Regions from separate parts of the Hungatella sp. SL.1.14 genome, predicted to be linked through region 2. Evidence: a T-box and tRNA genes for the amino acid it is inferred to sense, from the RefSeq annotation. Region 2 holds a T-box; the other holds one or more tRNA genes.
What was found. The T-box of region 2 lies ahead of tyrS (tyrosine--tRNA ligase). A T-box ahead of a tRNA ligase gene usually reads a tRNA of that ligase, here a tRNA-Tyr.
Positions count from the first base shown of each region.

Region 1: it has a tRNA-Tyr gene. The T-box ahead of tyrS (tyrosine--tRNA ligase) is inferred to sense a tRNA for this amino acid. The anticodon was not compared.

Region 1 is NZ_JANFYJ010000034.1:5,744-9,806, forward strand. It holds partial or broken gene NE473_RS33240 (recombinase family protein) at 1-598, shown strand, start outside; tRNA gene NE473_RS26500 (tRNA-Leu) at 1,125-1,210, opposite strand; tRNA gene NE473_RS26505 (tRNA-Tyr) at 1,214-1,295, opposite strand; gene NE473_RS26510 (glycoside hydrolase family 13 protein) at 1,448-3,514, opposite strand; gene ftsH (ATP-dependent zinc metalloprotease FtsH) at 3,952-4,063, opposite strand, start outside.
Region 2 is NZ_JANFYJ010000023.1:13,269-17,331, reverse strand. It holds gene NE473_RS22070 (N-acetylmuramoyl-L-alanine amidase family protein) at 1-428, shown strand, start outside; gene tyrS (tyrosine--tRNA ligase) at 580-1,803, opposite strand; T-box leader at 1,861-2,140, opposite strand; gene NE473_RS22060 (DHHW family protein) at 2,215-3,402, opposite strand; gene NE473_RS22055 (MBOAT family O-acyltransferase) at 3,435-4,063, opposite strand, start outside.

The DNA.
Region 1 (4,063 bases), on a different contig from region 2:
TTACTCTGCGGAATTGTCGCAAAAGGTTAGACGTGGGCTGAGAGAGTCCATGCTTAAAGGACACGCACTGGGAGGTAATCTGATGCTTGGATATAAGATAATTAATAAGAAATATGTTGTAGATCCAGTAACATCTCCTATCGTTGTTGAGATTTTTGAGCGGTATGCTGCCGGAGAGACAGCAAAGGCCATAGCTACCGACCTTAATACCCGTGGTGTAGTTAATGCCAAGGGAGATCCCTTTAAAAATAATACCATATACTTTATTCTGCGGAATGAAAAATATATAGGCATATACCGTTACGGCGATATTGTTGTTAATGATGTGATACACCCCATTATAAATATGGAGTTGTGGGGGAAAGTCCAAATGATACTTGAAATGAATTCCCGCAACCGATCCAGGAGCCGATGCACTGCTCCGGAGGAGTTCCTTCTCACTGGAAAGATTTTTTGCGAATATTGCAAGCGGCCGATCATCGGGGAATCTGGGACAAGCCGGAATGGAGCAAGCCACTATTACTATAAGTGCTCTTCCAGGAAAAACAAGGGAGTAAAATGTGAAAAATCTACAGTCCGTAAAACTGATCTGGAGAATTTTATTATCTCTCAGACTATTGATAACGTGCTTCAGCCAGATACCATTGATTATCTGGCTAAAAAGGTTGTCGAAATTCAGAACTCGGATGCACAGGAATTACAGATGCAGTCACTCAGAAAGCAGCTCTCAGACGTACAGAAAGGCTTAAATAACCTTGTTAATGCTGTAGAGATGGGAATTATCACTGAGACAACGAAAGAGCGTATGATGGCCTTAGAAGAGCGTAAGGAAGAACTCAAAATCTGTATCGCCAAGGCAGAAATCAAACGCCCGAAACTCACAGAGGAGATGGTAGAGTACTGGCTCAATAAATTTAGAGATCAGGACGTTGACAGCACAGAGTTTAAGATACGGCTGATTAATACCTTTGTCAACTCAATTTATCTTCACAATGACTATGCTATCATTGTGTATAACTTCTGTGATGATGAGAGCGGACATCGTGCGGAAATCAGAGCTCAGCTTGATGATGCGTTAAGAGCAAAAAAAGAGGATCAAACGTGTTCGTCTGATCCTACTCAAGTGCCGGCGACCGGAATCGAACCGGTACGGGCGATTAGGCCCGCAGGATTTTAAGTCCTGTGCGTCTGCCAGTTCCGCCACGCCGGCATATGGATGGTGGTGGATTCGAACCACCGAAGCAATTTGCAGCAGATTTACAGTCTGTCCCCTTTGGCCACTCGGGAAACCATCCAGATTGCTTTGACAAGCAGTGATTATTTTATCACAGAGAACGTGAAAAATCAAGTAGTTTTCATCCGCTATCCCACATTTTTTCGTGCATTTTCTCCCAGCCCGTCATTTCGCCCGGCCCGGCGCTTTAATCTCTGCCGGACCAGTTTCATCCTACACCCGGTCCGTTGCAAGGAGTATGGCACTGTTGGCGGGCATAAAAACAGACACCTGGCCGTCTGCCACCTCATAGCTAATTTTCCCTACGTTGTATCCCGTCTCGTACGTCAGCATATGGCGTACCAGCGTATCGCCATCCGCCAGGCCCAGCTGCCATACAGGAAGCTGTACATCACGCTCTGCAGCCCGGTTATTGACTATCACGGCACAGACACTGTCTCCGCAGAAACGGCCGTACGCGATCAGCTGCCTTCCGGCCAGCAGCTGTTTTAAGGAACCGCGTCTCAGCGCTGCAATCCGGTGGTGAAGTCCCGTCATATATTTATGAAATTCAATCAGTTCCAGATTCTCATTGCCCCACGGATACGTTCTCCGGTTATCCGGATCCGTCCAGCCGCAGACTCCGGCCTCATCGCCATAGTAGATGGTAGGCGCTCCCGGCCAGGTCATCTGTATCAACACCGCCTCACGGAATACGCCGTAGTTGACGCCCTCGGAAGCTGCCTTCGCACCCTTCGTACTGATCCGTCCCACTGTCCGGTTCGTCCTCGTCAAAAATCGGGAGTGGTCATGATTTGACAGTTCGTTCATGGCCACCATCACTGAATTTGTCATCATACGGCTCATATGGTAATTCATGGAGCGAAAAAAGCTTTCTCCATCCCCGTAAAGACTGGGATTGCTCTCATCGCTGTGTTTCTCCATCCCTGTCAGGAACCAGGTCACAGGCTCCATAAATGCATCATAGTTCATCACGGTATCCCACTGGTCCCCTGCAAGCCAGCTGGAAGGATCTCCATAATGCTCGGCCAGCACGATCGCCTTGGGATTGGCCTCCTTTACCGCACTTCGGAAATCCCGCCAGAACTTGTGGTTGTATTCGCTGCTGTGCCCTAAATCAGCAGCTACATCAAGCCTCCAGCCGTCCACATTGTACGGCGGAGACACCCACTTACGGGCGATATTCATGATATATTCATACAGCTTCGGAGATTCCTCATAGTTCAGCTTCGGCAGTGTGGAATGGCCCCACCAGCCGTCATAGGAATCATTGCAGGGCCATGCATCATCTTTGTAAAATTTAAAAAACGTGTGGTACGGACTATCCTCCGACACATACGCCCCGGCTTCATAGTCGCCGGACATCTGATAAAGAAGCTCCCCGTCCAGCCATTTGTTAAAGGATCCGCAGTGGTTAAACACGCCATCCAGGATAATCTTCATCCCGCGGCGGTGAACCTCCTCTACAAACCGCGCAAAAAACGCGTCACTGGCCTCTAAATTCTCCTTCGCCGTGCTTCTCACCATATACTTGGTTGCCTGACGATTATCGGTGGCTCCGCTCTTTAAGGGTTCTCCGCCGTCCTTTACTATAACTCCGTAGTGCGGATCGATATGGTCGTAATCCTGACAGTCATACTTGTGGTTCGATGGCGACACGAAAATCGGGTTAAAATAGATGACATCCACACCCAGATTCTGGATATAATCCAGCTTATCCCATACTCCCTGCAAATCTCCGCCATAAAAACAGCCCACGTCCATCTGACTGGGATACCTGCTCCAATCCGATACGTGTTCCACATTCTGGTCAATATAAAAATACTCATTATCCACAACGTCGTTGGCCGGATCACCGTTGCAGAACCGGTCCACATAGATCTGATACATGACGGCGCCCTTGGCCCAGTCCGGAGTGCTGAACCCGGGAGCAATCCGGAAATGGAAGCTCTCCTGATTATCCATCGTCGCACCCAGCCGGTTGTAGTAACAGACCTCACTTCCTTTTACCACTTTAAAGCTATAGCTGAGTTTATCACTGCCAACTGTAATTTTATATTCATAGTAATCAAACTGGCCATCGGAGTCCGTCTTCTCCATAACGGCCTCTTTCAGGCTGCTGCCATCCTCTATATAACACACATAATCCACATTATTCCTGGCTGTTCGAAATCGTAAGTATACGTCGTCTCCGGCCTCGGGTTCTGTGGGAAATCGGAAATTTTCTGTCTCGTCGGTAAATAACGCCTCTCTGTTTAACGCCTCTGCCTGGAAGCACATATATTTATCCTTCCCTTTCTCAATTTACTCCTGTATCTATTTTATCTGATCAGGCCTGAATATACAACCCCGCAGGCTCTTAGTTTCTTCATTTTTTCATGCCCGTTCCCATGTTTTCTTCCAACCTTTTCAGTATTCCCGGCTATGGGCATAAAAAACGGTCAGCGGGGGAGCTGACCGTTTTTCGGAGAAGGTATTTCGTTTCTTATGGGGTGTAGCAAAAACTATATAATGTATTGGGGGGGGTTTACGATTATTAATATAGCATGCTTTCAGAAATAAGTGTGCACAAACATCATTTTTTTCATTCCTGTTTTTTAGTCATTTTTGATTTCTCCCCGTTTTACAGACAAAAAAATGCAGATACCAAGCGCCAATCTTAGGCATTTTACCGGGCATCTGCAAAATTCTGTTAAACAGGATCCATCTCTTAACCTTTAGATCTCCACAGGAAACAGGCTCTCAAACTCCTGCTGGCCGATCTTCTCTTTCTCAATTAAAAGCCTGGAGCACGCATGGAGTACCTCTTCATGCTTCATAATAATATCC
Region 2 (4,063 bases):
ATAACCAAACGACCTATACCGTTCAGTCCGACACACAGATTCTCCCTTATCTCACGAGAAATATCGTCACCCTGCAGGACCTGGTAAAAGGCAGGAAATGTCTCGTCTGGACACAGTCCGGTTCCAATACTGCATATAAAATCGTAGCCTTTGCCGGCTCAGCCGGTACAGACGGCACAGGTGACGTGCTGTTACCTCGCGGCTGGTCTTCCAGGGACGGAAGCTGGTATTACTATGACAGTACCGGAAGCCTCCACAAAGGCTGGTTAAACGACAGCGGCGACTGGTATTACTTAAATCCGGAAACCGGCGTCATGCAGACAGGTTTCCTCACGCTTGACGGAAAAACCTACTACTTACAGGAAAACGGAAAAATGCTGACCAGGGCGAAGACCTTCACCCCGGATGCAGACGGCGTTCTTCATTAAGATATACGTACCACTCAGCACAGACAGCTGAAAACCGGAAAACAGAGGGAAGCGGTAAACGCCACAAGCATTTACCGCTTCCCTCTGTATCTTACATACCTTACAGATTCTTATGGAGCTGCAGCTCCATAAAGCGTCCCATTTCCCGGTTCTATTTTGCAATTACCTTCACAAATTTCTTTTTACCGCGCTTCACTACGACGCCTTCTCCCTGCAGACTCTCTTTTGTAAATACAGCCTTCACATCATTGACTGCATTGCCGTCAACAGATACGCCGCCCTGTTCCACATTGCGTCTCGCCTCGGAACGGGAACCGGCAAGGCCGGATTTATGAAGAATATCCAGAATATCGATGGTTCCGTCTCTGAAAGCCTCATCCGTCAGTTCACAGGTTGGCATATCAGCCGCATTCCCGCCGGTAAACAGCTCACGGGCGCTCTTCTGAGATTTTTCCGCCTCTTCCTCGCCGTGAACCAGTTTTGTCAGCTCGTAAGCCAGGATTTCCTTTGCCTGATTTAACTGGCTTCCCTCCCACTGATCCATCTCATTGATCTGCTCAATCGGCAGGAAGGTCAGCATGCGGAGACATTTTAAGACATCTGCGTCTCCTACATTTCTCCAGTACTGATAGAAGTCAAACGGCGTGGTCTTGTTTGGATCGAGCCATACTGCACCGGACTGCGTCTTGCCCATCTTCTTGCCCTCGGAGTTGAGAAGCAGGGTGATGGTCATGGCGTGGGCATCTTTTCCCAGTTTCCGGCGGATCAGCTCTGTGCCGCCCAGCATGTTGCTCCACTGATCGTCGCCGCCGAACTGCATATTACAGCCGTAACGCTTAAACAGCTCATAGAAATCGTAGCTCTGCATGATCATGTAGTTGAACTCCAGGAAGCTTAAGCCTTTCTCCATACGCTGCTTATAGCACTCCGCCCTCAGCATGTTGTTGACGGAGAAATGTGTTCCTACCTCACGCAGAAAATCGACGTAGTTCAAATCCAGCAGCCAGTCTGCATTGTTGACCATCATGGCCTTTCCTTCAGAAAAATCGATAAAACGGCTCATCTGCTTCTTGAAACAGTCACAGTTGTGCTGAATCGTCTCCACAGTCATCATCTGGCGTAAATCACTGCGCCCTGACGGATCGCCGATCATTCCGGTACCGCCTCCGATCAGCGCGATCGGTTTATTTCCAGCCTCCTGTAAACGCTTCATCAGGCAAAGCGCCATAAAATGTCCTACGTGAAGGCTGTCCGCGGTTGGATCAAAGCCGATATAGAATACAGCTTTCCCTTCATTGATCATTTTACTGATCTCTTCTTCATTCGTCACCTGGGCAATGAGGCCGCGGGCTTTCAGTTCTTCGTATGCTGTCATAATTGTTTTCTCCTTTTCCTGTAATTATTTTGTGATACAAAAAAAGTCCCATCCTGTTCAAAGGACGAGACTGTAATCCCGTGTTACCACCTTAATTTATAAACGGCTCACGCCGTTTACCTTTTCAAGTACGATTCTTATACTCTAGCACGATAACGTGTGCAGGAATCCGTCACAGTCTACTCACCGGTCCACAGGACCTTAAGTCCTTTTTCCATCGGCTTTCAGTGTGAAGCTCAAAGATGTATTCATAATCCGCTTTCCACGCGCCTCTCATCGGCCGGCTGCTTTCTGTGTGCTTTTGCGTATTATTACTTGTTCTTATCAACGCCTGTTTAAACTTATGAAGTTATTGATTAGTATATGAGGTTTCGATTTATTTGTCAAGAGCCTAATTTTATTTCCGGCCCGCTATCTGTCATAAACCAGCTTTGACACCGATTTCTCTTTTGCGAATCCCGGAATCTGATACAGCACCAGAACGTCCGTAATCTCCTGTTCCTCCATCCACTCCTTCAAATTCAGGTTCAGATACCGCAGATCCGCCATATAAACGGTTCCGAAATGATTGGCGGCAAACACCGCGAAGCTGTGGGCATAGGAGTCTTTGATCATGAGCAGTTTCTTCTCCTTCTGATCTCCCGTGATACTCCTGTTTTCGATTTTGGTTATGGCATGATTGCCGTCGAGGTACACGGCGTATTTGTCCTTCCCCTCCAACGCACCGGGAAAGTAAAGGGAATCGTATTCTTTCGGCTCGCCATCGAAGGATACCCGGTAATCCTTTTCTTCCTTCGGCTGCCACACTTCAATGGTGTCGTACCGCCACGGAACATTGAGTTTAGAATATACCGTCCCGTGAAACTCGCTGTTTACCGTCTGAATATCAAACAGCTCTTCCGTCCACGGAGTAAGCCCCACGGACTCCGCCCACAGCCGGTATCCCAGATATGCTCCTCTGGCTGTCCAGTGATGGTCCGTACGGTAATACAGCGCTTCTTCCCGATACCGTTTTAAATATTCTTCTGCCGGAAGCACCGTCTCCCGGGAACCTCCCGCTTCCTTTAAGCTTCTGCACAGCATCCCGGTCACCCGGCCCTGATCGTAGGGTGCAGCGAGAAACGGCAGGCGTTCTGTGATGATCTGAGACGCAGACGGTACCAGCATCACCCTGACATGATCCTTCCCCAGAGATTTCTCTGCGGCCCCCGTAAATGCGGCCAGCTTTCCGATATTTTTATTCAGCTGCTCCCCTTCCAGGTCCTCTGTGTCAAACTTCTCAATCAGATATCCGTCTTTTCCGAAATACACGCCGTTTACATCTTCCTGCAGGGCAAGACGTTCTGTCGTGACCTTCATTCCGATCCAGACGTTTCTACCCGGGAACTGATCGCTCAAGTACTGCTCGTACTTCTCTCCATAGCTTCCATTCAGCAGGGATTTCACCGAAAATTCCGGTTTTTTCTGCAAATACCGGTTCTCCGAATCGGAAAAAGCCTTCTGCGGTGTGACGATACTCAACAGCGACAGCACTCCCAAAAAGCCCAGAAACAGGAATGTCACTCCTCTGCCTCTGCCACTGTGTTTTTCTTTCTCCATAGTTCTCCTTATTACCAGCCTTTCGCCTTCTTCTAAAACCTGAAATACAGGAACGGATTATAGCTGGCATCTACCAGAAATGCCACAGACAGCACGAGAACAACAGCTACAAACAGAAGCTCCGCCGTCTCCCTCACCCGTCCCTTCATCTTCCTGCACAGAGTGCCCGGCAGCGGTGTGGAGCCCAGAACAGACGCCGCGATAAGAGGCAGACTGGTCACCAGCAAATACCACGTTCTCCGGCTTGTAAAGGCAATGCCTCCGGCACCGGCCATCTGCATCAGATACCGAAGCCCACCGCCCATATCTTCATGCGCGAACAGGACCCATCCGAGAAAAACAAAAATCATGGCGTATGCGCTTCTGACCGGGGAGGGCAGTTTCTCCAGATACGGTTTTAACAGCAGCTTCTCAAGCAGCAGAAGCACGCCGAAGTAAAGCCCCCAAAGGAGATAATTCCACGCCGCTCCGTGCCAGATTCCCGTAAGCAGCCAGACGATCAGAATGTTCCGTATCTGCACCGCCGCGCCCTTCCGGTTGCCGCCCAACGGAATGTACACGTATTCCTTAAACCATGTGCTTAAGGTAATATGCCACCTGCGCCAGAAATCCGTGATGCTTTTCGCTGTGTAGGGATAACGGAAATTCTCCGGAAAATGAA